Regions from separate parts of the Bacillus sp. 11B20 genome, predicted to be linked through region 3. Evidence: riboswitches for the same ligand, from Rfam matches in the RefSeq annotation. Region 3 holds a riboswitch; each other region holds the start of a gene.

Region 1 (10,759 bases), on a different contig from region 3:
TTTTCTTTACTGGCTCTTCAAAGATTTTCGCATTACCGATATAACGCTCCTCTAATGGTGTACAGCCACGGACGATAAAGCTTTTTCCTTTCATTCCTTCTGGCATTAAGCGCGCCAGACGAAGAAGAAGCTTTTTCAGCATAGATGGAACAGATTCAAATGGTTTAAGAGAAAGCGGCTCACGGTAAATATTATAACCACCGAACAGCTCGTCTGCTCCCTCACCAGAAAGAACAACCGTCACTTGTTTCTTGGCTTCCTTTGCCACGAAGTACAATGGAATCGCCGCCGGATCAGCTAAAGGATCATCTAAATGCCAAACAATTTTCGGAAGCTCATTCATATATTCCTCAGGAGAAATCACAGCGCTGAAGTTTTGTAAGCCCAGCTTATCAGCCGTTTCCTTCGCCACATCAACTTCACTAAAGCCATCCTGCTGGAAACCAACAGAAAACGTCTTCAGCTCAGGATGAAATTCCTTTGCGACAGATACGATGAAAGAAGAATCGATACCACCTGATAGGAATGAACCAACAGGAACATCACTTCTCATGTGAATTTTCACAGAATCATAGATTGCATCGCGGACTTCTTCAATCAGCTTTTGTTCTTGTGTTTGTTCAGGCTTGAATTGAACTTTCCAGTAAGTCTTAAATTCAATCTCCTGTCCTGGGCGTAAAGTAAACTGATGACCAGGCTCTACTTTGTGCACCTTTTGATCAAGTGTATTTGGCTCAGGTACGAACTGGAATGACATGTATTGCTGTAAGGATGTCTCATCAAATAAAATGTTCTCGTTCACTGCCATCAAGCTTTTGCGTTCAGACGCAAAGTACACTTGCTCATCCATTTGTGTAAAATAAAGCGGTTTGATGCCAAAAGGATCTCTTGCGCCATATAATAATTGCGCTTCTTTATCCCAAATTAAAAATGCAAACATGCCGCGAAGCTTTGAAGCCGCTTCTTCTTTATAATGACGGTATGTGGCAAGAAGTACTTCCGTATCTGAATCTGTGCTGAATGTATAGCCTTTTTTCACAAGCTCTTCCTTCAGCTCCACATAGTTATAAATTTCTCCGTTGAAAATAATCCAGTACTTTTCATCTTCATAAGAAAGCGGCTGCTTTCCGTGCTCAACATCTATAATACTTAAACGTCTAAATCCAAATCCTACATGCTCATCATGAAAGTAACCCTCATCATCCGGACCGCGATGAACGATGAGACGATTCATTTGTTTAATTAGCTCTTCCTGTTCAGTAGTTTCGGACAATGGACGGTGATTAAATACACCAACAAACCCACACATATTATTGCCTCCACGTTATGTTATTTCTTAAAAGTAGACCTATAATTAGACAGTATTTTGTCCGATTTTGTTTCACATTTTTTCGCTTTTTACAGATTTTTTTTTAATCAAAAGGAAAACCGCTTAAAATAAGCGGTTTTCTATGTTGTTATTGTCCCAATGCTTCTTTACGAAGTGTTTCGGCTTTATCCGTTTTTTCCCACGGAAGATCTAAGTCGTGACGGCCGAAATGTCCGTATGCAGCTGTTTGTTTGTAGATCGGACGGCGCAGGTCAAGCATTTTAATAATGCCAGCTGGACGAAGATCAAAGTTTGCACGAACCACTTCAATTAATTTTTCTTCAGAAGCTTTTCCTGTTCCGAATGTATCAATTGAAATCGATACAGGCTGTGCAACACCAATTGCATAAGCAAGCTGTACTTCACAAGAATCTGCAAGGCCGGCAGCTACGATGTTTTTCGCTACGTAACGAGCAGCATATGCCGCAGAACGGTCAACCTTCGTTGCATCCTTACCTGAGAAAGCACCGCCGCCATGACGAGCATATCCGCCATACGTATCAACGATGATTTTACGTCCAGTTAAACCAGCATCCCCTTGAGGTCCACCGATCACGAAACGGCCAGTTGGGTTAATAAAGTATTTTGTCTGTTCATCAATCAGTTCACTTGGAACGACAGGGCTGATGACATGCTCTTTTAAGTCACTTTGGATTTGTTCAAGCGTCACTTCTGGTGCATGCTGCGTAGAAATAACCACTGTGTCAATACGAACTGGTTTGTTTTGCTCATCATATTCAACTGTGACTTGTGTTTTTCCGTCTGGACGAAGGTATGCAAGTGTCTCATTCTTACGTACTTCTGTTAAACGGCGAGATAATTTATGCGCTAGGGAAATCGGCAGCGGCATGAGCTCTTCGGTTTCGTTGTTGGCAAAACCAAACATCAATCCTTGGTCACCTGCACCAATCGCATCAATTTCTTCTTCAGTCATTGTTCCTTCACGTGCTTCAAGCGCTTTGTCTACACCTTGCGCAATATCAGCAGACTGTTCATCAATTGATGTAAGGACCGCACATGTTTCCGCATCAAAACCATATTTCGCACGTGTGTAGCCAATTTCCTTAATTGTGTCACGCACCGTCTTTGGAATATCGACATAAGTAGACGTTGTAATTTCACCGCTTACTAATACGAGACCGGTTGTAACAGAAGTTTCACAGGCAACACGTGCATTTGGATCTTTCTTTAAAATTTCATCCAAAATGCTGTCTGAAATTTGATCACAGATTTTATCCGGATGTCCTTCTGTCACTGATTCTGAAGTAAATAAACGACGATTTTGACTCATAATGGCTATTTCCTCCTGTACAAGACCACATCATCCCAAGATGAGGCCTCCAATATGATACGGAACTCGTTCCCTCTTATATTTAAAAACGTTTATATTAGAGATGTTATTGGCAATTTGTTCATATGATATCCCAAAAATAAAAAAACCATTTCCTTCATTGCGAGGAAAGGGTCTGAGATCGCATGCCTTTCACTCTTATCGCTCAAGGTGTTCTTGTACCTTGCATCAGGTTAGCACCTTGGTTTCTCAGCATGTTCATGCCTTTTTCATAAGAAACCGGTTGCTGGGCTTCATCGGGCCTGTCCCTCCACCAACTCGGGATAAGAGTATCCGTTCAATAAGATATCTTATCTTAAACCCTTGCGTCATGTCAATGCTTCATAAGAATTATCTCCCTCTTTTTTCTCCTCATCATTAGCATCACCAAAAAGCATATTTTCATAGCAGAAATGAAAAAACACACACAAAAATGTTTAAATAGTATAGACTATTATTATTAATGTGTTATACTAATCGAAACAAACAAATTCAACGGTAAAGGAAGGGTTTTTTTATGAACTCAGTGGATTTAAAAGAAGATTTGCAGTCATTGCTCTCATTAGAAAATACGCACCAAAATTTATCTGTTCCGAAACTTGTTGAAAAGATTTTGGCACGTAATGAAGGCGTTTTAACATCAACAGGAGCTGTCCGCGCGACAACTGGAGCCTACACAGGACGTTCGCCTAAAGATAAATTTATCGTCAAAGAAGAAAGCTCTGAGCATAAAATCGATTGGGGTCAAGTCAACCAGCCGATCTCCAAAGAAGCATTTGACCGTTTATATACAAAGGTTGTGTCATACTTAAAAGAACGTGATGAACTATTCGTCTTTGAAGGGTTTGCAGGCGCTGATGAAAGATATCGTATGCCGATTACAGTTGTAAACGAATTCGCATGGCACAATCTTTTTGCCAAGCAGCTATTTATCAGACCTGACGGGTCAACACCTTCTTCAAATGAAAAACCTTTCACCATCTTATCTGCACCGCACTTCAAAGCAGATCCTGCAACAGATGGCACAAACTCTGAAACGTTTATCATCGTTTCTTTTGAAAAACGCACGATTCTTATCGGTGGAACAGAATATGCAGGAGAAATGAAAAAGTCCATTTTCTCTGTGATGAACTACCTGCTTCCTGAGCAAGATATTTTATCCATGCACTGCTCAGCAAACGTAGGTCAAGAAGGCGATGTAGCCTTATTCTTTGGACTTTCAGGTACTGGGAAAACGACGCTTTCTGCAAGCGCAAGCCGCAAGCTGATCGGAGACGACGAACATGGCTGGTCTGGCACAGGAGTCTTCAATATCGAGGGCGGATGCTATGCGAAATGTGTGAACTTAAGTGAAGAAAAAGAACCACAGATCTACAAAGCGATCAGCTTCGGATCAGTTCTTGAGAACGTTGTGCTTGATGAAGAAACACGTGAAGCGGATTATGATGATACATTCTTTACTGAAAATACACGCGCTGCTTACCCAATCGAAATGATTGATAACATCGTGAAACCAAGTATCGCAGGACATCCATCTGCCATTGTTTTCTTAACAGCTGATGCGTTTGGCGTCTTACCTCCAATCAGCCGTTTAACAAAAGAACAGGCAATGTACCATTTCTTGAGCGGGTACACAAGTAAATTAGCGGGAACTGAGCGCGGTGTCACATCACCAGAAACGACATTCTCTACGTGCTTCGGTTCACCATTCCTCCCGCTTCCAGCTCACGTCTATGCTGAAATGCTTGGCAAAAAGATCGATGAGCACGGTGCTAAAGTATTCCTTGTGAATACAGGCTGGACTGGCGGAGGCTATGGCACAGGCAAACGAATGAATCTCGCTCATACAAGAGCAATGGTTCAGGCAGCAATCGAAGGTGACCTTGATAATGCTGAAATGATCACTGATGACATCTTTGGCTTACACATCCCGCTTCATATTCCTGGTGTACCAGATGAAGTGCTTCAACCTGCAAAAACATGGGATGACCAAAAGGCTTATCAAGAAAAAGCACACTTCCTTGCCAATGAATTTAAAAAGAACTTCCAAAAATTCAGCCACGCGGCAAGTGACATTGAAGCCAAAGGCGGACCACTCGTATAACCAAATGAAAAAAGCTGAGGAGATTCAATCCCTCAGCTTTTTTTAGTTTGTTGAATGCAATGACACAAGGCGGTACGTCACCTTCGTGACATTGTCTGTCAGCTCTAGTTTTTCAACATGTGCTGTCCCTGTTTTTTCTCCGTCTTTCGTTTTGCGCACCTCAAGTGGAATATTTAACGGATAAATGCGGTATCCATCCTTCATGAGTTCAAATACATTTTCTTCAATTCTTGTCTCTTTTCCCTTTGTGACAATCATTGTATTAAATTCAACAGGCATTCCCATAATGAAAATCCCCCTACTTTCTATATTTCGTTATACTGCTTATTTTAACACATTTCCGCTTTTTCGGCTGTGCATCCATGTGGTCAGCCTTCTCACAATTTCTCGATTATGCTGCGGCGGGAAATAGTGGTTGTATCCATGGAAATACCACGTCTCCACAGACTTCCCGTGCTGGCGCAGTGCATCTTCTAACAAATATGCATGCTCAATCGATACATTTTGGTCCTCTTCTCCGTGGATGATCAGGACAGGTGCTTCAATTTTATCCACATCATTTAAAGGGGTTCTGTTCTCATATGCCTCTGGCACCTTATGCGGCGGACCACCAATCACACGCTTCATCATCCGTCTCATATCCACACGCTCTTCATAAGTCAGTTTCATGTCACTGACGCCTCCCCATGTGACAAAGGAAGCCGCCTCCTGTTTCATTTCTACAGCGGTCCAGATGCCCATAATACCGCCTCGCGAAAAACCAAAGATATGAATGCGATCCTTCTTCACTTTTTTGTGCTGCTTTAACAGCTGAAAGGCAGCAAAAGCATCTTTTCGATCTTCTCCGGCAAAATCTTCGTTCCCTTCGCCTCCTTGGTTTCCCCGGTAAAAGGGAGCAAAGACGACAAAACCCTGCGCGGCAAATTGCACAATCCGGCCAGGTCTGACCATCCCCACATTTTTAATGCCGCCTCGTAAGTACAAAAAGCCGTCGTAGAGACCTTCTCGGGCCGGCTCAGCGAGCAGTCCTTTCATCCGAAGTCCATCTGCCTCATAGGTCACTGTATATAAGTGAATATGCGGATGGGGCGACGGAAATCTTCTTTTTTCCACAATCACTCGATTTCTCTCCTTTTCATCTCTGTTTACGTCCATTGCTTCAGCATCGCTTCTGCGACAAGCTGGCCTGATTTTGTCACCATTGGCGTGCCGCCGCCTGGATGACTTGTTCCCCCAACAAACCAAAGTCCTTCAATGTCCTTTGACTGATTATTGATGCGAAAGAACGCCTGTTTGAACGAGTTTGAAGACATGCCATAAATGGCTCCACGATATGCTCCCGTTTTCTGCTGCAGATCGAGCGGGGTTTGAACCGCTTCATATTCGATCAGCTCATCCAAATCAAAAAGACCTTTGTCCATTAATTTGTTTTTTACATGCTGACGATATGTCTCCTTTAGCATGTCCCAATCTTGCTCTTTTGTCACATATGGTGCATTGGCCAGTACAAACAGGTTGCTTCTTCCCGCTCCTCCGCTTAAAGCTGGTTCTGAATGACCTGAATAGCATATGTAGAGCGTCGGGTCTTGAGGCAGTTGTTTTTTCTGAAAAATATCTTTGAATTCTTGCTCATAATCCTCAGGGAAAAACACAGTGTGATGAGCGAGCTGTTCATAGACTTTAGGTACACCTAATAAGAGAACAAAGCCCGACAACGACGGTTCAATACCAGCCAGTTTTTGATTTAAAAAACGAGGACGGTCTTTTTCATCTATAAGATGACGGTATACAGTCAGCGCATCTGCTCCTGCAATGACTTGATCTGCCTCATACATCTGCTGATCCGTCTCCACTCCTTTGATCCGCCGATCCTTCACATGAATCTTGTTCACTTGTTCATTGAGGTGAATCTGAACGCCTAATTCTTTTGCCAGTGTCTCAAATGCCTCAACTAAACGATATGTACCGCCTTGTATTCCATAAATCCCTTTCTCCCCTTCTAAATATGCCATCATGTTAAAAATAGCCGGCGCTTCGTAGGGAGAAGAGCCGATATAAGTGGCATACCGACCAAACATCGCCAATGTATGGGGATGACGGAAATATTGACGCAGCAGGCGCTGAACGGATGTGAACGGTTTGACAGCGAGAAGTGCTTTCATCAGCTTTAAATCCGCCTTATCCTTCCAGCTCAATAACAAACGATTTAAAAACTGCTCCTCTGCCTTTTGAAAAAGCGTCTTTGATTCCTGTAAAAATGCGCGGTATTGCTTCGCATCTTCAGGACTGAATGCAGCAATTTGGGACTCCATTTGCTCAATATTCTGCGTAAACTCGACCGTATGGCCATCTGAAAAAATATTTTTGGTCAGCGGAGAAATCGGATAAAAGGTCACATAATCCTCCATCCGTCTATGACAGGCTGTAAACACTTCTTCAAAATATGCCTTCATTGTAATGGTACTCGGTCCTAAATCAAAAGAGTAGCCTGCCTCGTGATGGCGCTGCAATTTCCCGCCTAAAACCGCTTCTTTTTCTAAAATGGTGACCTGAACCCCGCGTGACTGGAGACGGATCGCGGCTGATAATCCGCCAAGTCCGCCGCCGATGATGATCACTTTTTTCATTCGTACTTTCTCCCTTTCCATTCATACCCTTCTTTTTTCAGACCAATTTTCATAGAAGCAAAACCGATAGCAATCAGGCTTAAAATACTGACCGGCAATAAAAAAGCCATCGCAGATGTCCGCCCATTTTCAGTATCTATTGCCGCTTTAATCGACACACCCAGCCCATAACAAAGAATCGCTAAGCATACGCTCAAAACATCCAGCTGAAACAATGCGATCATGAAACAAATGACAGGAACCAAATAAAGGAGGGTGTATAAACAAAATACACTGCTTAACAAAGCAATGCTTCGATTCACACCTGGGAATAAATTTTTCCGGTAACCTTCCCAAACCTCTTGTCCACTCTCATACATTCTCATATACACAAATGGATGAATGCTTGCAAGTGTGAACGGAAAGCCTTTTTCCTTCACCCGTCTAGCCAAGGCCATATCATCAACTAGTGAATTCTTGATCGCTTCATGCCCGCCAATGTCGTGATAACAATTCTTTTCAACGGCAATAAAACCGCCATGTGCTGCGGCAAAAGCGGGATTCTTAGATTTTCTTACCCATTTCACTGGCAGATGACAGCCAATGGTAAACATCATCATAGGAACCACAAGATGCTCAAAAAATGTACCTGTTTTCTGTTCTGGAAAACCTGACAGCATGCCCGTTTTTTGCATGCATAACTGCTTGTACACTGATTCAACTGCCCCTTTTTTTAACCGGACATCCGCATCTAAAAATAGCAGCCAGTCAGAAGCAGCAGCTTCCGCGAGCTGAGAACAGGCATATGATTTACCAAGCCAGCCGCGCTTTAATGGTTGACCTGACTGGACACGGATCCACGGGTAACTTTCTGCAAAGCGTTCCACAATCGCTCTTGTCTGATCTGTCGAATGGTCATCAAGGACGATGAGCTCTTTCGGGTAAAGACGTTGATCAACGATCGACTGAAGACAGGCTTCGATCCGATTTTCCTCATTTCTTGCTGGAATCAGAATTGATAATGAAATCGGTTCACCCCGCGGAAAGGATGCTGGCTTTAAAACAGGAAGCTGCCTCATATTCCATATGGTGAAAATAAACTGACAGAGCAAGAGTACACTGATCACAGTTAGGAAGACCGCCATGTTTTCACCCACTTTTTAAAGGAATCAAACGCATCACTTGTTGACTGACTTGTCCTTGTCATCTGTCTAAATTCTTGATTGTTTGAAAAATCAGGATCTGCGATGACCTGTGCTTGATGTGCGTTTAACTGCGTTTCAAGCAGATCTCTGAGCAGATGCGTCACGTCCTTTCTTCGAAGTGCCCCGCCAGATACTAAGGTATCTTCACCAAACAAAGCAGATACTGTCGGCTTTTGAAATTGATTAAATGTATAATGCAAGGTCACAGGCTTCACCACGACTTGCTCAAATTGTCTCACTAAAAATGAAGCCCCGCCCTCTAATTCAAGCGGCCGTCTGTCCTGATGCATGATTTTCCCCTGTGGAAAAAGCCATACAGCCCCGCCAGCCTGCATGTTCTTTTTTGCCGTCATTAATGCTTGCTTCACACTTTTCAGATTCTCTTTCTGAACCGGAAAAGCACCAAGCTTACGAAAAAAGGCATATTGCTTCAACTGCTTCTCTTCCATCATCATATAGTGATCGAGTTCGGACGCTTTTTCTGTTAAAAGAAAGAGGATGAGTCCATCCCACCATGAGCTATGATTGGCGAGATAAAGAACAGGCAGCTTCTCGTTTGGGTCCACAGCGCCTTTCATCATCACGCAGCGGAAATGTTTATGAAGTAAATACCGCTCAAGATAAAGAGAAAATATACGTCTAAACGATCGGCTTTTGTCGCTTTCTTTCAAATTGAACCCTTCCTTCACACAAAATAACAATGATCAGTGCTAAATAAAAAATGACCTCGAGCCCGCCCTTTAATGCCAGCACACCAAAAAAGAACACCATTGCCTGATAAATACGGCTCGTCCAGCTCAGAGCCTTTTGATCAATCTGAACAAGCGGGAAGAGAAAGGAAAGTCCTGCTCCAATCATACCCCAGCTCACAAAATTCTCAAAAGGAATACCATAAAAACCACCGCCGTCATACCACACCCAAAATTTCCGTTCAGCTGCTACTGGGTCTAATATGAGGTCAAGCAAGACAATCCATATCCCCGTTTCGACCGCTCGTTTCCACTTCGACTGCTGACTAGATAAAAAAAGACTGTTTAAAAATACTCCAACCCATGCAAAAGCAATGGTTAAAGGTACCCCTGCCACTAGAAAACCTAACGTTGGATAATAGTCATAACCTCCGAAAGGAAATCCGGTTGTGATCCCAATCCATTCAACCGTAAATGTCAGCACGCCGACAATGGCTGCCCGTTTGATCACCATTCCCCATGATCCATAAATATTTCGCCCAATCTCTATCACACAGCAGGCATACAGCACAAGGAAAATGCCATTTGCAAATTGAAGCCATACTGGCACCTCAAAAAAGACCATTAATATGAGCCCTATCAAATACCACCCAAGAAATACCCAACTCACTCTATACACGAAACCGCCCCTTTATTTCTTCCAAATTCAAGAAAGTATTCATGCTTCTAGTATAGAAAAAAAGACACGTTCTATAAATAAACAATGCGCTTCTTATTTTCATCTAGGCACTCACCAAAAATCCCTTTTGACATACTTTAATTAGTGATCTAGAACAAAGGAGGCGAATTACTCTTGAATCGTTCCATCAAAGTCAGACTGGCATTCATCGTCGTTGTCCTGCTCTTTATTCCATTTGTCGCCTGTAAAAAAGAACAAGAGCAGACCGTACAAGTAGCCGAGGTGACCCATTCGGTTTTTTATGCTCCGCTATATGTTGCCTTATCTGAGGACTTCTTCAAAGAAGAAGGGCTAGAGGTTGAATTAAAAACGACTTGGGGCGGCGATAAAACGATGACAGCTCTCTTATCCGGTGGTGCAGATATTGCCCTGACCGGATCTGAATCCTCTATCTATGTAGAGGCTCAAGACACAAAAGACTCTGTCGTCAACTTTGCACAGCTGACACAAACAGACGGTACATTTCTTGTTTCAAGGGAGAAAGTGAGCGAATTCTCTTGGGATCAATTAAAAGGAAAAGACTTTCTTGGACAGCGGAAAGGCGGCATGCCGCAAATGGTCGGTGAATATGTCCTGAAAAAGGAAGGCATTGATGTAAAAAAGGATCTCCGTATGATTCAAAATATTGATTTTGCCAACATTTCAGGTGCTTTCTCCTCTGGAACTGGCGATTTTGTGCAGTTATTCGAACCGACAGCATCCTTAATTGAAAAAGAA
Region 2 (10,759 bases), 120 kb from region 3:
TCCATTTTGACATTGCGTATCGCAGGCATGCGGCCATTCAATCTGAATATGCTCTTCCCCAAATGATGCATGATTGCAATAAATATCGTCTCGATCGACAATGCCTTCGAGGATGGGGTAGACAAAAAAGTCCATCCCCCCACTAAGTACATAGAAAGGAATGTCTGCTTTTTTTACCTCATCCACAAATTCCTTAAATCCTTCTCGAATCTCTGTATCCTCTAAAATAAATGATTGAATGGCTTCCTTCTGATCACTTGTCAGTAATTGAAACATCTGCCCGACGCCTTCTTGAATGGTAATTTCCTTTGACAGGACACCATCCTTCAGTTTCGTCCATTCACTCGGTGCAAACTGTTTCATGATGCGGATGATATTATCATTTTTTGTAATTGTTCCATCAAAATCACAACACACAATTGGTTTTTTCATTATTCTGCTACCCTTCCCCAAAGATCAAGTGCCGCTTTTAAGTCTTGGCAGGAAGCCGCCTTATCTTGGATAGACTCTTCCTGTATCACGGCATCAATGATCGAACGAAATGCCTTCCCTCCGCCGATGGCTCCCCGCGGATGTCCGTGAATGCCTCCACCTGCGTTAATCACATGATCAATTCCAAAATCTTTGATCAATACTGGAACCATTCCTGGATGAATGCCTGCTGACGGGACAGGGAATGTTTTTTGAACCGTATCCTCTTTCACGCAAGCTTCATAGATTCCAAGGGCATCCTTTTTCGGAAGTGCAACCGATCCATAAGGTGAGGGAAAGAGGCTCAAATCAGCGCCAGCATATCGGTTTAATTTGCCTAAAAGAAGAGAATGCGAGAATCCATATTCAGGAGAGGATGTCAATGCACCACTCACTGCGGGATGCGCCATAATAGGCAGTGGAATATCTGGATCCTCAGCTAAGCTTTGCATGACATCAAGACCGTAAGCAAAGACATTGAATAAGAGCGCATCTGCTCCAAGTTCAGCGGCCTTTCTCGCTCGATCCCTCAGGTCAAAGGTTCTGCCCGTTAAATTGACAGCATACAGCGTGCGGTGTCCTGTCTCTTCATAGGTTTCTTTTAAAATCTCTTTTCCTTCTTTGATTCGCTCTTCAAAAGGAGCTAATGGACTTTCAAATAAAATTTCATCGTCTTTGATGAGGTCAACCTCGCCTAATGCCTGTAAACGGAGCTGCTCTTTTAAATCCTGCATATCACGGCCGATAACACCTTTAAAAATACTCATCAATAATGGACGATCAAATACATTTACCTTATTTCGTATGCCATCAATTCCAAATGCCGGTCCTGGCAGGCTTTTTTTAAATTCTTCAGAAAATTGGATATCGACTAGCTTCACTTTTCCGTCTAGTGAAAGCTTTCCAAAAATCGTCGTGAAAACAGCTGGTAAATCTGCTGAAAAGTTTGCCTCAGGATAAGCAATGGTCACCTCTGATTGATAAAGGCCATTTTCGGCTGGAGCAGCCTTTTCTAATACTTTTTCAACTCGGCCTTTATGCTTTTGAAGCTGCTCCTTTTTGAGCTGAGGCAAATCCGTCCATGATCCAACTGTTAAACCAAGCGCGATCTGCTCCGCTTTTCGATTTATTTGTTCATCCTCTCGATGTGTTAATACGTATGTTGCCAGTAATTCACTCACTAGGAATCCCCTTTCGATTGCATCATGCATATGTTCAATAAAAAAACCTCTTCAAGTGCTTCTTGAGCGCCTTAAAGAGGTTATTTCGTGTTATTCATCCGAATCTTATCTCTCAGCGCTTGCTGCAAGAATTAGCACCGTGCTTCATGGAAGTCGGTTGCCGGGCTTCATTGGGCTAGTCCCTCTGCCTACTCTTGATAAGAATATTCAATTTTCTTAAATATTGCCTGAATTATCGCACCATTTTTTTATGTTGTCAATGGCTTTTTTTCAAACAGCTTCAAGGCAGCGATGCGCTGAGCAGCTTCTTGTAACCGCTCCTCGCTTGTTAGAAGCCCTACTCTCACGTACCCTTCACCGTGAGCACCAAAGCCATTACCTGGCGCTACAACAACATGCGCTTTTTCTAATAATAAATCAGAAAAGGCTTCAGATGTATATCCTTCTGGCACCTTTAACCAAGCAAAAAATGATCCCTTTGGAGCACTGACTTCCCAGCCAATTTCTTTGCAGGCAGCTATCCACACATTCCGTCTTTTCTCATATCGGTCATTTTGCACCCGTACGCACGTTTGATCGCTTAATAGGGCTTCCGCTGCTGCATCCTGCGTGGCTTTAAACAACGAGACAAACAAATGATCCTGATAAAGCTCAATCGCTTCAATAACAGACGGATTACCTGCTGCAAATCCTACTCTCCACCCTGCCATATTGTACGTTTTAGACAATGTGTAAATTTCTATTCCCGTCTCTTTCGCTCCATCTACTTGCAGAAAGCTGATCGGCTTTTCTCCATCAAATCCAATGCCGCCATATGCAAAATCATGAACAACACAAAGCTTGTGATCTTTCGCAAATGTCACGGTTTCTTCAAAAAATGAACGGCTTGCCGTAGCCCCCGTCGGATTGTTGGGGTAATTTAAGTACATTAATTTCGCCTTTTTCTTATCATCCTCAGGCAGCAAATCGTAGTCAGGTAAAAAATCATTTTTTTCAAGAAGTGGCATGGTCACCATATGAGCTCCAGCAAGTACAGCACCTGACCAATAATCAGGATAACCTGGGTCAGGGACGAGAAGCGTATCACCCGGATTCAGCAGGCATTGAGGCAGCTCAACAAGCCCTGCTTTCCCGCCAAATAAAATCGCAATTTCCGTCTTTGGATCAAGCGTAACGCCATATTCTCTTTCATAAAAAGCGGCAGCGGCCTTTTTTAATTTCGCTGTTCCACGGAATGAGGAGTATTGATGATTTTCAGGTTTTGCTACCGCTTCCTGCATGGCTTTTACAATGTGCGGAGGAGTTGGCTGATCAGGATTTCCCTGCCCCAAATTAATGATATCTGCCCCTTCCTGCACTTTTTTCTGCACCTTTTGGACAAGGGACGCAAAAAATTGTTTCGGTAATTGTTTCAACACATCTGATTGCTGGAATTCCATTTCTTCACCTTCTATTCAAGTTACGTAACAATACAATCACTGTAATGGATTGTTTTATGAATTGTAAAGCAATTTTGAAAAAAGATTGACATGTAAAGCGCAGCTCTGATAATATCTTGAATTAAGAAATGCAAACAGACACGAAACAATTACATATTGATTTCTCTTATCGAGAGTTGGGCGAGGGATTTGGCCTTTTGACCCCAACAGCAACCGACCGTTAATACCACTGTGAAGTGGGGCGCAGCAAGTAACGCGCCAAGACAATTGTCTTATAGGGCACGGTGCTAATTCCATCAGACGTATGTGCTGAGAGATAAGAGAGGCTTTGAGCATACACACCATCAAGCCTCTTTCTCTCAGGAGAAAGAGGCTTTTTTATATGATTTGGAGGGGAAGCAATTGGTTACACTTACGGCATCATATGAAGAACTAACAGAAAGCTCGGCAGTTGCACTCGCAATTAGACTTGGCTTAATCCAAGAAAGCAGTCATTTGACTTGTACTGAAATCGGCGACGGGAATTTAAATTACGTCTTTCATATTTATGATCACAAACAAGAAAAAGGATTGATCATCAAGCAGGCGCTGCCTTATGCAAAGGTGGTTGGTGAGAGCTGGCCTCTTACATTAGACCGGGCAAGAATTGAAAGTGCTGCCCTGATCAAACAGTCAGAATATGCTCCGCATCTCGTACCAGCGGTCTATTACTCGGATACAGCTCTTGCAGTGACAGCCATGGAGGATCTCTCACACTTAGAAATCGTCAGAAAAGGGCTAATTGCCGGAAAACAATATCCGCATTTATCTGATCATGTTGGAGAATTTTTAGGAAAAACACTTTTTTACACATCTGACTTTGCGACAAATCCTAAAATCAAAAAACAATTTGTGAAGCAATTTACGAACCCTGACCTGTGTGATATCACAGAAAAACTTGTCTTCACAGACCCTTTCTTTGATAGTGAAACAAATGACTTCGAAGAAGAATTAAGAGAATCAGCAGAAGCGCTTTGGGCAGATCTTGAAGTGCAGGCCAAAGCAGCAGAATTGAAGCGTATCTTCCTGACATCAGCTGAAACATTGGTTCATGGAGATCTTCATACAGGCAGTATTTTTGCAAATGAGACTGAAACGAAAATCATTGATCCAGAATTCGCGTTTTACGGTCCCTTTGGATTCGATATCGGCCACTTTATCGCCAATCTGTTCCTGAATGCTTTATCTCGCGAGAATGAACACGAGCAGCAGCACCTTTTTGACCATGTCGTCAATGTATGGGCAACATTCAAAGAAGTGTTCACAAAAGCTTGGAAAGAGGACAGCATTGAAGCATTTAGTGTATCGGACAGCTTTTTAGAAACAACGTTTGACCGGATTTTAAAAGAAGCGACAGGCTTTGCCGGCTGTGAGCTTGTCCGCCGAACAATTGGCCTTGCTCATGCCGCTGATCTTGATGCGATTCCATCACCAACTAGACGGATTCAACAGAAAAAAGCAGCACTGACACTTGGAAAAACATTTATCAAACAATATCATGCAGTGGAAACAGCGTCTGACCTCGTCGCATTATTCCAGCCATCTGTAAAGGAGTGACGGGTTTTGTCAAAAGAATTTGAAGTCCCCCGTTCTGTCGAATGGGAAGAAAACCGTATTCACATTTTAAATCAGCAAAAATTACCGACCGAAACCGTCTTTGAGCATTTATATACGAAAGAAGATGTGTATGATGCAATTGTGACATTAAAAGTACGCGGAGCCCCTGCGATTGGCATTACAGCAGCATTTGGACTGGCACTTAGTGCGCAAGCCATTGAGACAGAAGAAATCGATGTTTTTAAACAAGAAGTGATTCGAATCAAAGAATATTTAAACAGTGCTCGTCCAACTGCTGTGAACCTCGCCTGGGCATTAGACCGGCTGCTGCAGCGCATTCAGCGTGCAGCATCAGTAAATGCAGCTAAAACAGATCTTGTCCATGAAGCCATTCAAATTCAAATTGAAGATGAAGAAATATGCAGACAAATCGGTCAAAATGCACTTCAGCTCTTTAAATCAGGTGACCGTATCATGACCATTTGTAATGCAGGCTCCATTGCAACGAGCCGGTACGGAACAGCCCTTGCTCCCTTTTATTTAGCCAAAAAGAAAAATCTTGACCTTCACATTTATGCATGTGAAACACGCCCTGTTCTTCAAGGCGCTCGTCTGACAACATGGGAGCTCATGCAAGGCGGCGTGGATGTGACACTCATTACAGATAACATGGCCGCCCATACGATGAAAGAAAAGCAAATTTCTGCTGTCATTGTTGGAGCTGACCGTATCGCTCGTAATGGAGATACAGCGAATAAGATTGGAACGTTAGGTCTTGCCGTTCTAGCCAAGCATTTTCACATTCCGTTTTTTGTAGCAGCACCGCTTTCCACTTTTGATGTATCCACCCATGACGGGTCAGATATCCCAATTGAAGAGCGCGACCCGCTGGAAGTAAAGGAATTAAACGGTGTCCCCATTGCACCGCCCGATGTTCAAGTATTCAATCCCGCCTTTGATGTCACTCCTCATCATCTCATTTCAGGCATCATTACAGAAAAGGGAATTATCACATCGAACTATGCAGAAGAGATTGATGCTCTTTTCGCCGAAAGCATCTCCCAATGATCGCAAAAAAGCGCCGTGTTCTTGTCATTTAAGAGCACCGCGCTTTTTTGTTTCTTGATTCGTTTTTGTTAAGATTTCTTCTTTCTGTTCTTCCGTCAAAACGTTCATTTTGACACATAGTGACGTAACTGCATACACTTTACCTTTTTTGCCCCAAAACATGCCAGCGCCCTCCTTTTTCCCTCAACCAACTTTTTTAGCTTAATAAAAGGATATGTTGCTCAGGAAAAATTCGGAACAGGTCAATCGATTTATTTTTGAACAAATGGGATGCCTTCTAATTCAAGGAGGACCGCTTTCATGTCTGTCTTCGATCCTGCATAGCCCGTCAGAGACCGGTCTTTTCCAATCACCCTGTGACACGGAATAAAAATAGGTAATGCATTTCGTCTGTTAGCTTGTCCGATGGCTCTTACAGCCTTGGGATTGCCTATCGCCTCTGCAATGTCTGCATAGCTTTTTGATTCACCATATGGAATGGCCGACAATGCTCCCCACACCTGCTCTTGGAACGGAGAACCTGTTTGCTTGAGCGGGAGATCGAATACTTGACGCTCTCCCTTGAAATATTCATCCAGCTGCTTTTTCGCTTCTTGTAAGACAGGCGTATCTGCTTGCTTTAAATTCACTGCCTGCTTTTTTGCTAAAAACGGCTCATCATCAAACATCACCTCGATGATGGCATCGTCCTTTTCTAGTATGTATAATGCCCCAATGGGTGCGTGATAGACGGTATAATACACGTTACTGCTCTCCTTCTTGTTTCTGCTGCCTTAGTGGCAGCGTGAGATGGAAGACGGTTCCTACGCCTTCCTCACTTTCTACCTCAATGGTTCCTTGATGCTCTTCAATAATTTTATAACTAACCATTAACCCAAGTCCAGTTCCTCTTTCTTTCGTTGTATAAAAAGGCTCACCTAGACGCTTTAGCTTATCCTCCGCCATTCCGCAGCCTTCATCACGCAAGGAAATGACAATATGCTCCTCGCCCTTTCGCTGAATGCTCACATAGACATTTCCTTTGCGCGGCATGACTTCAATTGCATTTTTTAAAATGTTAATAAAGACTTGCTTTAATTGGTTTTGTTCACAATAAATGAGTGGAATCTCATCCAGCACATTGAGATGCATTTGAACATTGCCAAGATTCGCCTGTGCGTGCAGAAGATCCATCGTGTCTTTCACAATTTGCACCACATTTTTTTCTTCATATACAATGGCTTGCGGTTTCGCTAAAATCAAAAATTCAGTGATGATGGATTCTATTCTTTTCAGCTCTGATGTGATGACATTAAAATAGAGCGAATACTCCCCTTCAATATTTCCTTTTAATAGCTGAATGAAGCCTTTTAATGCTGTCATCGGGTTTCTAATTTCATGAGCAATTCCAGCAGCAAGCTCTCCGACCACATGAAGGGTATCTGATTTTCTCACCCGCTCTTCTAATTCCTTCCGCTCTGTCACATCTCTAAAGATGGCCAAATTCATATTATGGATAATGTTACGTTTAAAAGAGAACTCCAGTATACGCTGATCTGGATGGTTCAGTACAAACGGAACCTCATTGTCCATTTCATCTAATGACATCGCCTCGGCTGGTTGAGCCAAATTTTCAATTTGATAAGGGGCAAGGATGTGGAAAAGATTCATTTCTGTTAAATGATCGTCCTTCAATTGAAGCAGCTCGCTTGCAGATGGATTGACTTCAATGATTCGGTATTGATTATCAAAAAGAACAATGCCGTCCATTGACCCATTAAATACTTTACGGAATTTGAGCTCACTTTCGCGCAGCTCCTGCTCCATTCTTTTTCGATCACTTACATTACGTAAAATGGTTAGGTGCTGTCCTTCTAATACCGCATGTTTTGATGTAAACTCAAGCTCTTTATACTGCCCATTTGCCATTTTGAACAATAGCTCTTCCCTTATTTCATGATTGCGGATATAGCGTCTTCTTGTTGGTCTATATCTCTTATCAGATTTGACGAGAAAGTCGGTAAGTTTTTTGCCAATCAGCGAGTGCATCGGTAATTCAAAAATTCGACAGGCTGATTCATTGGCTCTCACAATCTCTCCATCATCCGCCCATATGATGATGGCATCCATTGCATTTTCGAAAATTTCTCTAAAGCGTTCTTCACTTTTTAACAGTTTCTCTTCCATCAGTCTTTTTTCTGTAATATCCCGCATGATGGACATATAAAAACCACTCATCACATTTGATGTAATGGTGAGTTCGAATAATTTTTGCTGGCCAGATTGAAGGGTAACAGGAAGCTCCCCTTTTGCTTTCCCTGTTTCTTTAAGTGACGTTAAAAGATGCTGCAAAGCTGGAAGATTATCTCCTTCAACAAATTCATGCAAATACCGATCGGTTAAATCAGTCTTTTGCAGCTCAAAGCTCTGACAAAAAGAATGATTCGCATCAATCATGCAGCCATCCTGATCAAATATGACCATCCCGTCAATGGCTCGGTCAAACAAATCTTTGAACAGCTGCTCATTCATGGAGCGTTCTCGTTCTAATATTTTTTTGGAGGAAATGTCTCGCATGACCACAATATATTGCTGATTCATGGTGTCATGCTCTGCAACAAATTCAATGTATTTTGTTTCACCACTTTCAAGCTGAATGGAGATTTCTCTTTTTAACGTACCTTTTCGAAAAAATAGATCGAGTGAGCATTCAACTTTATCTTTCGGGATGCCGTATAGGAAATCTAGAACGGATTTATTGAGGAGGTCTTCTTTCGGTGTCTGTACAAGCCTGCATGTTGCTTCGTTGGCTTGGATGATGTTGAGGTGTTGATCAAATATAAAAATGGCATCTAGCGTCTTATTTAACAGCATTTTTTGCTGCATCAACTCAGTTCGCAAATATTCGTTCTCTTTTTCTAATTTTCTGATATCTCCTGCAGGGGTTAATCTATTGCCATCGAGCGTTTCAGTCATTCTCTTACACTCCTTTTCCAGCCTCATTCCTCTACAATATTTCTACAATATTTTCATTGTTCCTTCATTCGACTCATAAAAAAAGATAACTTTTTACACGAAGACTGTCTCATTTATTTCATTTGGATGACAGGATTGTATAACAATTCACTTTTCTTACGCTTCTTTTACAACCGTTCTACAATTTCACATCAAATAGCGAATTAAGCGAAAATGTATTTTAGAATGGGGCAAATAAGGGAACAGTGCACTTAGAACATTTATGTTTGAAATCGAGCAGGAAAGGTGATGTTATGGCATCTTCACGAGATAGTTATTTTGATAATGCAAAATTCCTTCTGATTTTTCTAGTTGTTTTTGGTCATTTGTTACGATCATTCATTCACGATAATGACTGGATGCTCTATTTATACAAGTTTATTTATACCTTTCACATGCCCGCCTTTATTTTAGTTTCTGGCTTTTTTGCAAAAGGTTTTAGAAAACCGGGCTTTATGAAAAAAGTCGCCGTTAAGCTGATCATCCCATATTTAATCTTTCAGGTGATCTATTCGGTTTACTATTACCTATTACAGGATCAAAGCATAACCAATTTAAATCCAATTGATCCGCAATGGTCCTTATGGTTTTTAATTAGTTTATTCTTTTGGAATTTGCTGCTTATTCCTTTTTCAAAACTACCGTTCCACTGGGCGATGATCGTCAGTTTATCGATTGCATTACTTGTCGGTTATGTGGACAGCATCAGCAATACACTCAGCTTATCACGTACGTTTGTCTTTTTGCCTATGTTTTTAGCTGGATTTTATTTAAAAAAGCAGCATTTTGAATTCATTCGTACAAGCAAAGGAAAACTGGCAGCACTTTTTGTATTGATGGCTGTCTTCCTGTTTTGCTACTTCTATGAATTTGATTATTCCTTCTTATTTGGCTCAAAGTCGTATGCTTCTCTAGGAGATGAAGGAATGATTGCGGCGATGAAACGAATGGCTTGGTATTTGCTTGCATTTGGTGCTACATTCAGCTTCTTTGCATTAGTTCCAACACGCCGTTTCTTCTTTACAAAATGGGGAACAAGAACGTTATATGTTTATTTATTACATGGCTTTGTGATCAAGCTGCTAAGAACCACTTGGTTTGATGACTGGGCGCTAAATGCAGCAAGTGTTCTTATTTTATTGCTGCTGACCATTCTGTTAACCTTTACCCTGTCTAGCACTTTTGTTAAAACCGTTGCACAGCCAGTGATTGAGCTCAAAATGAACAACTTCATGCGAACGATCACCGGCAGGCAAGGGAGTTATATCAAATAAAAAACGATCCTTATTGGATCGTTTTTTCTATTTCTTATTCTGTTTACATGCAGCATCTTTCTTTGGCTTCATCAACGTATCAATCCATTTGCTGCTGTTGATATCTCCAAGCTCACTGCCAAATTCCTCTTCTAAAATATCTGGGTCCATCGGCTTTTTATGATCCTTCATCTCTTTGCTCTTCATATGCTTCTTAGTCACGAGATGCTCCCCCTTGTTTCCCTTTATGAGAATTACGGTTTGCCTGACGATCTCTTGATTGTTCGTCAAATTGGGTTTGCCCTTGATCATGTGCCATGCTTTCTGTCGGCGTCATATTATTTGTTAATGCTTCATTTTTCGCTGCTTTTCTTTTCATCTGAAATCAGTCCTTTTTTGTCAGGTTTAGTTCTTCTCTTAATTGGTCAAGGAGTTCCTTCATTTGCTTGACCGTCACTGGCTTTTCCTCAGGTTTTAACTCAAAGCCAATTTGTCCATTGGCTTCTAGCGTGGCTTTTTTGAGACAGCTGATGTCAGTGATGCCTTGCTGCTTTAAACGCATTTTAAATTGATCCCTTGTGAGCCTTATTTTCTTCAGCTTATGATCAAGCATTTCGCCATCCTGTAAAATCACGACTGATTTTCCAGAAAGTAACTTTTCAAAGAAATCAGATTGAATCGACAGCTTTTCCATAATGACAAGTGCCACAATAAAGATGGTAGCTGCATAAATGGTTTCAAGTAAACTATGCTCAAT
Region 3 (10,759 bases):
TTGGATAGATGCTGCAACCTGTGCATCGACAGAAGATACGTTAATGTCACAAGAGTCCCTAACGATAATGACCTCTTCAGATGTCTGCTTTGTGAAGCTTACTTGATCCAAATCTTGTAAGACATCTTCGTCATCATAATAATCGTCACAAAGTGCTTTTCTTTCATAGTTGCAATCGTCGTGGTGTTCGTGGTATCTGTGGTGTCCGTGGTGTGAACAGTTACGATCTAGAGCGACCCAAGAATATGGTTTAGAATCCATTTCTATTCCTCCTTCCGTTTACTTTATTAAATGCTGGAATGCGTTGTTTTGTCTCGGGCATTTACCCTAGCAGGCAACCCATTTTTATTTAATCGTTATTACGCTGAGCATTACGACGCTGCTGAATACGATTTCGAAGTGAATTTCGATTTGGACGTACTTTTGGTTCAGGCACTACTTCTTCTGGCTGTTTTGCTGCCTCAGCCTGCCTTTTTTTCTCCTGCTGCTGTTCTACGAAATCATTTGCTTTCTTTTGTAAGTCCTCGACTAATTTCAAAATCATTCTTCTTTGATCATCTGAAATTTTTGCTTTCTGATCATCAGTGATATTGTTTTTGTTTAACACATCACTGACAAGAAGACTTGTTAATGGATCAATATCCGTATTGATTTGAAATTCCTTTTTTTCGTTCTCTTCAGCCACGATGATTTCACCTCTTTCATACGTCATGTTAGAAAAAGAAAGGGTCAAAGAATGCCGGCTTCAACTAAGAGCACATTCAATGTTTGAGTGAGAATTTGGACGGAGTTCATAATGGATGCATCTGATAATGTAATTGTAATGTTATAGCAGTTGATGATTTGAATCACAGTTTTCTTTTGGATTTCCACTTGTTGCACAGCTAAAAGCTGATCTGTGATGTCAGCAGCCACTTCATCGTCTGGTACAAGAATTTGGATTAAAAGAGTAATGATTGTCGTTACGGTCGCTTGAAGGGAGAGTGCAGCTGTTACATCTGTTTTATGAATTGTGACATTTTCGGAATCTTTGATCTCAATGAAATCATCATAATTGCTGATTAATTCGTTTAACAGTTGTGTATATAATATTTCAGCACTTTCTTCAATAGACAATACTTTCACTCCTTTCTTATCTATACATTATTTAATGCAGCAAGGACTCAAGGTGGAATCGGAAAGTGTGAAAAAGTACAACCCAATTTTATTTCCACTCGATTCATCATGACGGTCTTTTTTCTTGCATATATAAAGAAAGGACGGAAAAAGAAGAAAGAAGGAGGTGGAGGCTTCTGAGCGGTGCTTTGTCATTTGTCGTGTTTGCCCTCGCATCCTTTAGACTGACGAGACTGATTGTGTTTGATACCATTACTGCCCCTTTCCGACGTCTATTTCATGAAGAACAGGAAGAGGTAAATGAACAAGGTGAGGTCGAAACATATATCATCATTAAAGGTGAAGGACTGCGGTCCTGGGTTGGAGAACTGTTAAGCTGTTATTGGTGTACTGGCATGTGGTGCACTGCTGCCTTACTTCTGATATACATACTTTTTCCTGTCATCAGCATGTGGCTTAATTTACTATTAGCGATTGCCGCAGCAGCAGGCATCATTGAAACGGTCGTCTCGAAGCTTGTGAAATAAACAGGCATTCTGATCAGACACGCTTTCAATAAATGCATATACTATCATGGAACAGGAAAGGAAGGGTTGCGATGAAACCAACTGAAACGCCGTCACATATGCTTCAAGGTTATCCAGCGCAGTCAAATCAACAATCTGTATATACGAAAAAAATCAAGAAAACTGGCTGCGGCTGTGGAAACAAAAAGAAACCTCAATAATAGAAGAGAAAAACAAAAGCCGGATTTATCCGGTTTTTTTGTTGCCCTTTTTTTGAGTGGTGCATATGTAAGAGAGAAGGGGTGACCAGAATGGATGCATTCGAACAATTAATCGGTTCCTTGTTCACTAAACCCCATGATGGGAAAGAACAAGCGCACGAAAAGGCTGAAATGGATCTATCGGATAAAGCGCATGATCTTGAGGAGCACTTAAAAGCATTTGGCGTGAAGATGGAGGCTTTTGCAAAAGAAACAGAAGCATTCATGATGCGTCATACAGAGGCAGATTACGTCTTTAAACAGCAGAAATAAAAATTCCGCACTTTTTTATGTGATCGTCCAAACCATTTCTTGCATTTTTCATACTTTGTAAGGGAGAAGAGGAGGTGCTTAAATATGAGTTACGGTTACGGTGGCGGTTCTTGCGGAGGCTACGGTGGAGGCTACGGCGGCGGATATGGATCAACATTTGTTCTTGTTGTCGTGCTTTTCATCCTTCTAATCATCGTTGGTGCTTCTTTCTTTAACTACTAAAAAGTAAGAAGGTGAGGGAAGCAAGGGGGAAGCCTTTTGCTTTCCTTTCTCTTTGGTCAAACAAGGTTTTAGGATAGGCACATATCCCGCCTATTTTCATATAGTAAGGTGATTACTCCACAAAGAGGAGGCAAATGAATGGATAATAAATTCTTTAAAAGCGTAGAAAACAAAACCGGTGTGAATATGAATGATGTGTTTAAACTTGCAGGTTCTTTGCAAAATGCCAACTTTAAAGATGAGAATACCGTTCGAGGTGTCATTAAAAAAGTAGCGCAGCTTGCGAACAAACGTGTACCTAAAGAAATGGAAGACAAAATCGTTCAATCGATTACTAGTGGAAAAGAAAAGCTTGATTTCAATACAATCGCTAAAATGATGAATAACAAAAAATAAACAACAGGCTCTCCGTTTAAAGGGGGGCCTGTTGTTTTTTTGTAAATAATTCACGGTTTTTCTTTAGAAGAGGATACAAAAAGCGAGAACGATGAGCCGTTTTGCCTCGTCTAAATGAAGGAACAGACAGATAAAGAGATTGTTCAGCTCTTGTCATGGCCACGTATAATAAACGGCGCTCTTCTTCCAGCGCTTCTTCATCACCGTTTCTGAGTTCATCCAGTGAGAAATCATGAGGCAATGCCCCATCGACCACACAAGTGATGTATACTGTCTGGAATTCAAGTCCCTTTGCACGGTGGATCGTCATGAGCTGAACACCGGGTTCATCTGTTTTTTCCTTTTCGGCAGATTTCATATGTTCGGCATGTGCGAGAAAGGCTTCAATCGTTTCAAAGCGTCTGGCAGCTGTTTTCACATCACGTACATCATCTGTCCCTTTTTCAAGTACATTCGTATCGTTCACCCGTTTTTTTAAGTAATCACCGAGTCCCATCTTTTGTTCAATAAATGTCACCGCGTCCGATGGCTTTAATGTTCGTAACGTTCGGAATAAAGGAACGATTGATTGCAGCTTTTTCCGTTGAAACGGCTGTATATCTGTCAGCTTTCCGAGCGCATCTACCATTGAACAATCCTCTGTGATAGTCAGTGCCTTTAGTGTATTCAGCGTTTGCTGCTTTAAAAAGAAAACCGGCAGCAGCTGTTTCATGGCGGCCACATCATCTGCATCCTGACTTAAGGAAAGAAAGGCGAGGAGTACCCGAACAATTCGTCTGCTGTAGAAGGCTTTAACGCCAGCATCCGTTTCATACGGAATGGCCGACTGATGCAGTCGTTCATAAATCGCACGGCCGCCTGTATTCGTACGAAACAGCACGCAGAAGTCATTCGGCTTTGCGCCGTTTTTAATTTTCTCCTGAATATCTGCGACAATCATCGTCGCTTCCTCTTCTTCATCATATGGATAAAAGAGCGTCGGCGAAATTTTCTCCGCCCGAACGGCTTTTAACGTCTTCTCATAACGATGCTGATTTTTCTTAATAATCGCATCTGCACTTGCGACAATTGTATGATGAGAGCGGTAATTCGCATGTAAATGGACGATCTGAGCCGAAGGATAATCCTGTTTGAATTCAAGGATGAAAGCAGGATTGCTACCCCTAAATGCGTAAATGGCTTGATCATCGTCCCCTACACAAAATAACTGCTCTGATTCTCCGGCTAAAAGTTGAATCAAGCGATATTGCACTGGATTAATATCCTGAAATTCATCCACTAAAATATACTGGAATCGTTCTTGATACCGTTTTAACAGTTTAGGCTGTTCTGTCAGCATATGTAAGCAGGCAATCGCCATATCATCAAAGTCAAATTGCTGATGATCTCGTTTTTGCTGTTCATATGATTGATAGATCGTCCACATGTGTTTTTCCTTTTCATCCTTCAAATCAGGAAGTTCACCTGGTAAAAAGGCATTTTTCCAATAGCCGATGGATTGCAGCACTTGATCAGTAGGGTAGTCTTTCTCATCAAGTCCTTCATTCATTATGGCTTTTCGAATGTATTGCTCCTTTTGCCAGTCAAACTTGATCAGATGCTGGCCGTTCCATTTATTTGCGTCATCGTGAAGCAGCATTTTATAAAAAAGACTGTGGAAGGTGCCTGTCACCACTTGGCTGGCTTGTGAAGGATGAAGCTGGTATTGCTTGCGCAGTCTTTCTTTCATCTCACTGCTCGCTTTTGTAGTAAAAGTTACGAGTAAAATATGGTGAGCAGGAATATGATGATGGGACATGAGATAAGCCGCTCTAGCCGTCAGGACTCTTGTTTTCCCGCTGCCGGCACCAGCCAGCACAAGCATCGGACCATCTAAATGTGTGACAGCTTGAAGCTGCGGTGTGCTAAAGGTGATATGCGGGAAGAGGTCGATCGTATGAACTTGTTCATTTTCTTCTAAATGTAAGGCGTCGCTAAATTGAATCGACTTTGGTTCCTGCCAGTCATATGATTCGCTAGTTTGCGAGATGATCTGTTTGCCGGTTGGAAAACGGAAGCCGCCAAGTTCTTTATAGGAAGCCTTTTCCTCCTGTTCAGCCGTTTGATTATGATCTGCTTGTTCTTCAGCTTGTTCACAAATCTCTTGCTGAGACATGTGCTTATGAATAAAGGCAGGTTCATCATGTATATTTAATCTAAAAAAGACCGGTTGTCCGCAATATGGGCAGAATAATTGTCCTTTTTTTCCCTCGTCATGGAGGAATTGATAATGTTCTCTCGAATACGTATGTAATGAGATCGTTCGATCATGTCGTCGTGCGCATTTCAAAGCTAGTCCTCCAATAGTCAATCAATCTTAAAATGAAACACATCTAATCATATCAAATGAGGCGTGTTTCAAACAGTCATAATTAGGGAATAGTAGAGTAAGAGAGAAGCAAAGGAGGCGTTCTTGATGGGATATATAGCCCCGATTCAGCCGGATCTGTATTTTCAATATATCAATCGTCCAGCTCCTCAGGATAAAGAAGACTACGCGAAAGTAACAAAGGTTACTCGCACCTTTCATGACAAGATTTACAGAGAGCTGGAGAAAAAAGAGGACTTAGTGACAGAAGCGGAAACGAAAGTACAGCAAAAAAAGCGGGAACGCTTTGTACGAGATATGTTTATGGAGGAAGGAAAAGGCGTTCATATCAATACGTATATATAAATGATTGCGCTTTCTTCCATTGGCGAACGATAATGAAAAAGAAAAAGCCAGGGCATTTTGAATGCTCTGGCTTTTCTTTTGGTCAAACAGACAGTGTTTTTGTCATTTTGACATGGGTGATTCCAGCTTCTTCAAACGGTTCAGAAACCGCTTTGTAGCCTTTCTTTTCGTAGAAAGGAAGCGCATGGACTTGGGCATGCATCACCGCTTCTTTTGCTCCATTAGCAATTGCTTCTGTTTCTAGCGCCTCTAATAGCTTGAGGCCAAGGCCGAAGGAGCGCGCCTCTTTTAACACACAAATTCTTTCTAGCTTTGCCTTTGATCCCTCAATGATCCGCAGTCTAGCGGCCGCCTGAGGCTTTTTGTCATCATTGTAAATGACAAAATGGGTGGCTTTGTCCTCTAGTTCATCTATTTCGATCTCTACTGGAACTTCTTGTTCTTTGACGAATACTTCTTTTCGAACGTAATATGCATCTTCTCGTTGTGTTTGTTCTGTTGCGATGACTGTTTTCAAATGTCTTTAACCCTCTTCTCCTAAAATAAATGTTTCATAGACGGTCCAAGATCCGTTTTCTAATTGATATAAAAGGTGGAAGCGATCCACTGTTTCTTCATGGTCAATCTTTCTCAGCTTTAATGTGCCAAGTACGTCTGAATGCTCATCATCTGATAGTTTTTGAGCCACTGTGACATGCGGAACAAAGGCATATTCAGGTGTACCAGCCAGTGGCTCTGCGTACAATCTTTCATTGAGCGCCATGATGTCCTCGTTCGGTTCTACTTTCATATAAATGACGTTGTTTACAGGAGCGAATGAACTGAATTTTTTAATACGTAACGTAATAGGAGAAGCATTTTTTGCATAATCTCTTAACGTTGAGACGACCTCAGCCGCTTCTAGATCCGTTAATTCAAAAGGTGTTCTTAATGTTAAATGAGGCGGTATGAGTGCATAGTTCGGATCATAACGCTTCCGGTAAGAGTTCGCAATATCTTGCAATTTTTTTGATGGAAATATAACAACTCCGTATTTCATCATGTTCCCTCCTGAATAAGAAAGTATTTATTATTGTTTATTATAACAAAATTCAGTTGATTAACGAATATGGGAGCATTCTTTTTAACGAAGGCGCAATGAGCGGCTGCCAAAACGTCCATTTATGATCCCCTTCGAATGTCTCAAATAAATAATCCGCTCCAGATTGTTCAAGAAGGGCCTTTAAATCATCATTCGGCTGAACAAAATCAAGCACCTGGCCATCTGTTGTTTTCACAGCGGTTTCCTCCAGCCCAATTTGATGGATAATCGCATAATGAGAAAGGGCTGTCGACTGTTTGACGGCTTCTAGAACCGACTCGTCAACGTAAGGGGACTGCAAAATCAGCCCGCCAAATAAAGAAGGATAATCAATGGCTGTCATGAGGGAAATCGTCGCACCAAGTGAATCACCAATAAACGTACGTCCTGATCCAATTTGATAGGTTGGATAGTGTTCATCAATATAAGGAACCAGTTCATTGGCTAAAAAGCGTTTATACGCTTCAAACTTTGTGCCGTCTGGATGATACGTGTTCCGTCTTTCCGTAACATTTTCATAAGGGACACCAATGATAATCGAGCGTTCCATTTCTTTGTTCTGCATCAATTCTTCTGCCTGTCTGCCTATTTTGCCTAGGCGGAAATAATCATGACCATCCTGGGCAATGATGACATGATATGTATAAAGGGGGGAGTAATTGACTGGCAAATAGATCAAAATGGTCATGTCCGCCCCAAGTTCTTTTGACTGTAAGGTTTCTTCTTGAATGATTCCTGTTTTCTTCACCATAATCCATTCCTCCAGCTAACCAAATTCATCATAAAGTGAAACGTTTCCATTCATTGTAACACGAAAAACAGCGTTGTTCCTATATGCTAACATGCAATCAAACCGTATAACATCGATTCTGTTATAAAATACAGAAAATTTTAATTAATCATGACATTTCCCCTTGAAAAATGAGATTTAATGGGTTACAGTATTAAGAATTAGAACAGACAGACAACACATTCTTATCGTGAGAGGTGGAGGGACTGGCCCTTTGAAACCTCAGCAACCGGTATGCATCACTACATGTGATGTACCAAGGTGCTAAATCCAGCAAGCAGCTTTTTTGCTTGGAAGATAAGAGGAAGCGATTAAACCCCTTCTTCTTATGAAGAAGGGGTTTTCTGTTTTGAAATCAGATTTTTACTTAGGATGGTGTCAAATGACAGAACATGTGGAAACGAAATTAGCGCAGATTGGAAACCGTAGCGAAGAGGTGACTGGCACTGTCAGTCCTCCCGTTTACCTTTCGACAGCATACAGACATAGAGGTATAGGGGAATCTACAGGATTTGATTATATTCGAACGAAAAACCCAACAAGACAGCTCGTAGAGGATGCAATTGCTTCACTCGAAGAAGGGACGGCCGGTTTTGCCTTCAGTTCGGGAATGGCTGCGATTCAAACGATCATGGCTCTATTTGAAAGCGGAGATGAACTCATCGTCTCATCAGACCTATATGGCGGTACATACCGTTTGTTTGAAAACGAATGGAAAAAGTACGGCTTACGTTTTCTTTATGATGATTTTGCAGATGAAGACTGTTTACGCTCTAAAATCACGCCAAACACAAAAGCGGTCTTTATTGAAACACCGACAAATCCACTGATGCAGGAAGCAGATATTCAAAAAATAGCGAAGATTGCAAAAGAACATGGCGCTTTGGTGATTGTCGATAATACTTTTTACACACCAGTCTTGCAAAAGCCGATTACGCTTGGAGCGGACATTGTCATTCATAGCGCAACCAAATATTTAGGCGGACATAATGATGTTCTTGCAGGGCTTGTCGTGACAAAAGGAGAGCAGCTGTCTGAAGACATGTTCCAGCATCAAAACGCGATTGGAGCGGTTCTATCACCATTTGACTCATGGCTTTTAATGAGAGGAATGAAAACACTGGCTCTTAGAATGCGCCAGCACGAGGCAAATGCGAAGGAGCTGGCTGAGTTTTTAAAGAAACAGCCAGAAATTCAAGATGTGCTTTATCCAGGAAAGGGAGGCATGCTGTCATTTCGAGTAGCTAAAGAGGACTGGGTCAATCCATTTTTAAAGCAGCTAAAAACGATTTGTTTTGCTGAAAGCCTTGGCGGAGTCGAAAGCTTCATTACGTATCCTGCAACGCAAACGCACATGGATATCCCAGAAGAAATTCGCATTGCAAACGGTGTATGTAACAAGCTGCTCCGTTTCTCTGTTGGCATCGAGCATGTAGATGACCTGAAAGCAGACCTGAAACAGGCACTATCACAAGTAAAAGAGGAGGTACACGCCAAATGACCACACATGATTGGACACTCGAAACACAACTCGTTCATAATGCGTTTAAAACAGACCGTTCAACAGGTGCAGTCAGTGTACCGATTCAGCATGCATCCACCTTTCATCAAAGCAGCTTCGATGAATTTGGCCAATATGACTACTCGAGATCGGGAACTCCTACACGTCAAGCATTAGAGGATACGATTGCGGCGCTGGAAGGAGGAACGAGAGGGCTTGCCTTTGCATCAGGCATGGCTGCTATTTCAACCGCTTTTCTTCTATTATCAAAGGGAGATCACGTCCTTGTCACAAGAGATGTGTACGGCGGGACTTTCCGAATGATCACCCAAGTTCTGTCGAGATTTGGAATTGAGCATACCTTCGTGGATATGACGGATTTGAATGAAGTCAAAAGAGGCATTCAATCGAATACAAAGGTCATTTACATGGAAACACCGTCAAATCCAACACTAGGCATTACAGATATTGAAGGTGTCGTACAGATTGCGAAAGAGCATGACTGTTTGACATTCTTAGATAATACGTTTTTAACGCCTGCGCTTCAGCGTCCGCTGGACCTTGGTGTGGATGTTGTTCTGCACAGCGCAACGAAATTTTTAAGCGGCCACAGTGATGTGCTGTCAGGCTTAGCCGTGGTAAAAGATGAGAAGCTGGGAGAGGAACTCTATTCACTGCAAAACTCCTTCGGTGCGGTCCTTGGCGTGCAGGATTGCTGGCTCGTTTTAAGAGGGTTAAAAACCCTTCAGGTCAGATTAGAAAAAGCTAGTCAAACGGCCTTCGAGCTAGCTTCATTTCTTAAAGAACATCCTGCGGTCAAAAAAGTATACTACCCAGGCTTAGATGATCACCCGGGTGCAGATATTCAGCGAAAGCAAGCGAGCGGAGCAGGGGCTGTTCTCTCATTTGAACTAGAAAACCAAGCGGCAGTCAAAGAATTGGTGGATGCCGTCACATTACCTGTATTCGCCGTCAGCCTCGGCGCCGTCGAATCGATTTTGTCATATCCAGCCAAAATGTCACATGCAGCTATGCCAAAAGAAGAAAGAGAAAAAAGAGGGATTACAGATGGGCTGCTTCGTTTAAGTGTCGGAGTTGAAAACGGAGAAGACCTCAAACGTGACTTCAAACAAGCACTGGATCAACTAAAGCCTGTTCTTGTGAACCAATCATAAAGAAGGAGAGAAAAAAGCCGGCACAGCCGCCGGCTTTTTGATCTTTTTTAAACAAAACCATTGACGCTTTATTATTATGGTTATATAATAGAGACTGTCAGTAACAGAAAGCCCAGAACTGATACATAACCCGATTCCGTAGCTCAGCTGGGAGAGCGCTACCTTGACAGGGTAGAGGTCGCTGGTTCGAGCCCAGTCGGAATCATCGTTGAAACCCTTGCGTAGCAAGGGTTTTTTGTTTTTATCTTTCTTCATGAAAACGTATGAAATTTGTATCGCAACGCCTTTTGAGTCACCTAATAAATGGATCAGTAACTTTTAAATCCTATATGATTTTATTTCCTTTATCTTTCCAGACTTTGCAGCACTACTAAAAATATATACATCACAGAAATCAATTTTTAAACCATTCGCTAGTAACATCACACCATTTATTGAAGCAAATTTCCCGTGTGTGATTACTTGGCAAATTTCAAGTTCGCTAACGATTTCTCTGTCCTCTTTGTACAAAGTGGAGATTAAGGCATTTCGTCCTTCAAGCTTTGTATTATCCTTTAACTGATACCAGATAATAGATTCATCCGCATATTCCTTAATAACTTCAGTCTGCCGCGTTAATATAGCTACTGTAAAATCAATGACTATTTGCTTCCTAGGAGCATTGTCACATCCTGTTGGAATGATAAGCTTTATTTCATTGAGGGAACTGTCCACTAATGTTAACCT

The links. Region 3 has a riboswitch for S-adenosylmethionine ahead of ACN6NB_RS05670 (methionine biosynthesis PLP-dependent protein). Riboswitches for the same ligand answer to the same signal wherever they lie in the genome.
Region 1: linked by a shared signal. The riboswitch ahead of metK (methionine adenosyltransferase) and the one ahead of ACN6NB_RS05670 (methionine biosynthesis PLP-dependent protein) in region 3 are both predicted to bind S-adenosylmethionine.
Region 2: linked by a shared signal. The riboswitch ahead of mtnW (2,3-diketo-5-methylthiopentyl-1-phosphate enolase) and the one ahead of ACN6NB_RS05670 (methionine biosynthesis PLP-dependent protein) in region 3 are both predicted to bind S-adenosylmethionine.

Annotation. Positions count from the first base shown of each region.
Region 1 is NZ_JBLZWZ010000008.1:864,666-875,424, forward strand. Features, by position in the region: gene asnB (asparagine synthase (glutamine-hydrolyzing)) at 1-1,309, opposite strand, end outside; gene metK (methionine adenosyltransferase) at 1,458-2,660, opposite strand; SAM riboswitch class I at 2,856-2,990, opposite strand; gene pckA (phosphoenolpyruvate carboxykinase (ATP)) at 3,217-4,803, shown strand; gene ACN6NB_RS13810 (DUF2584 domain-containing protein) at 4,846-5,088, opposite strand; gene ACN6NB_RS13815 (alpha/beta hydrolase family protein) at 5,128-5,922, opposite strand; gene ACN6NB_RS13820 (phytoene desaturase family protein) at 5,949-7,430, opposite strand; gene ACN6NB_RS13825 (glycosyltransferase family 2 protein) at 7,427-8,554, opposite strand; gene ACN6NB_RS13830 (lysophospholipid acyltransferase family protein) at 8,539-9,285, opposite strand; gene ACN6NB_RS13835 (carotenoid biosynthesis protein) at 9,254-9,982, opposite strand; gene ACN6NB_RS13840 (ABC transporter substrate-binding protein) at 10,157-10,759, shown strand, end outside.
Region 2 is NZ_JBLZWZ010000007.1:397,341-408,099, reverse strand. Features, by position in the region: gene ACN6NB_RS06330 (2-hydroxy-3-keto-5-methylthiopentenyl-1-phosphate phosphatase) at 1-432, opposite strand, end outside; gene mtnW (2,3-diketo-5-methylthiopentyl-1-phosphate enolase) at 432-1,652, opposite strand; SAM riboswitch class I at 1,755-1,856, opposite strand; gene ACN6NB_RS06320 (pyridoxal phosphate-dependent aminotransferase) at 1,901-3,091, opposite strand; SAM riboswitch class I at 3,256-3,413, shown strand; gene mtnK (S-methyl-5-thioribose kinase) at 3,494-4,687, shown strand; gene mtnA (S-methyl-5-thioribose-1-phosphate isomerase) at 4,694-5,755, shown strand; gene ACN6NB_RS06305 (hypothetical protein) at 5,780-5,917, opposite strand; gene ACN6NB_RS06300 (methylated-DNA--[protein]-cysteine S-methyltransferase) at 6,007-6,498, opposite strand; gene ACN6NB_RS06295 (PAS domain-containing sensor histidine kinase) at 6,500-8,710, opposite strand; gene ACN6NB_RS06290 (acyltransferase family protein) at 9,004-10,023, shown strand; gene ACN6NB_RS06285 (hypothetical protein) at 10,051-10,224, opposite strand; gene ACN6NB_RS06280 (hypothetical protein) at 10,217-10,381, opposite strand; gene ACN6NB_RS06275 (DUF421 domain-containing protein) at 10,388-10,759, opposite strand, start outside.
Region 3 is NZ_JBLZWZ010000007.1:279,067-289,825, forward strand. Features, by position in the region: gene ACN6NB_RS05605 (spore coat protein) at 1-261, opposite strand, end outside; gene ACN6NB_RS05610 (hypothetical protein) at 350-685, opposite strand; gene ACN6NB_RS05615 (spore coat protein) at 730-1,125, opposite strand; gene ACN6NB_RS05620 (DUF1360 domain-containing protein) at 1,293-1,643, shown strand; gene ACN6NB_RS05625 (hypothetical protein) at 1,715-1,843, shown strand; gene ACN6NB_RS05630 (hypothetical protein) at 1,934-2,155, shown strand; gene ACN6NB_RS05635 (YjcZ family sporulation protein) at 2,240-2,377, shown strand; gene spoVIF (sporulation-specific transcription regulator SpoVIF) at 2,516-2,773, shown strand; gene ACN6NB_RS05645 (UvrD-helicase domain-containing protein) at 2,790-5,102, opposite strand; gene ACN6NB_RS05650 (hypothetical protein) at 5,229-5,486, shown strand; gene ACN6NB_RS05655 (GNAT family N-acetyltransferase) at 5,569-6,003, opposite strand; gene ACN6NB_RS05660 (YjcG family protein) at 6,010-6,525, opposite strand; gene ACN6NB_RS05665 (alpha/beta hydrolase) at 6,578-7,318, opposite strand; SAM riboswitch class I at 7,540-7,661, shown strand; gene ACN6NB_RS05670 (methionine biosynthesis PLP-dependent protein) at 7,740-8,858, shown strand; gene metC (cystathionine beta-lyase) at 8,855-10,033, shown strand; tRNA gene ACN6NB_RS05680 (tRNA-Val) at 10,166-10,238, shown strand; gene ACN6NB_RS05685 (hypothetical protein) at 10,352-10,747, opposite strand.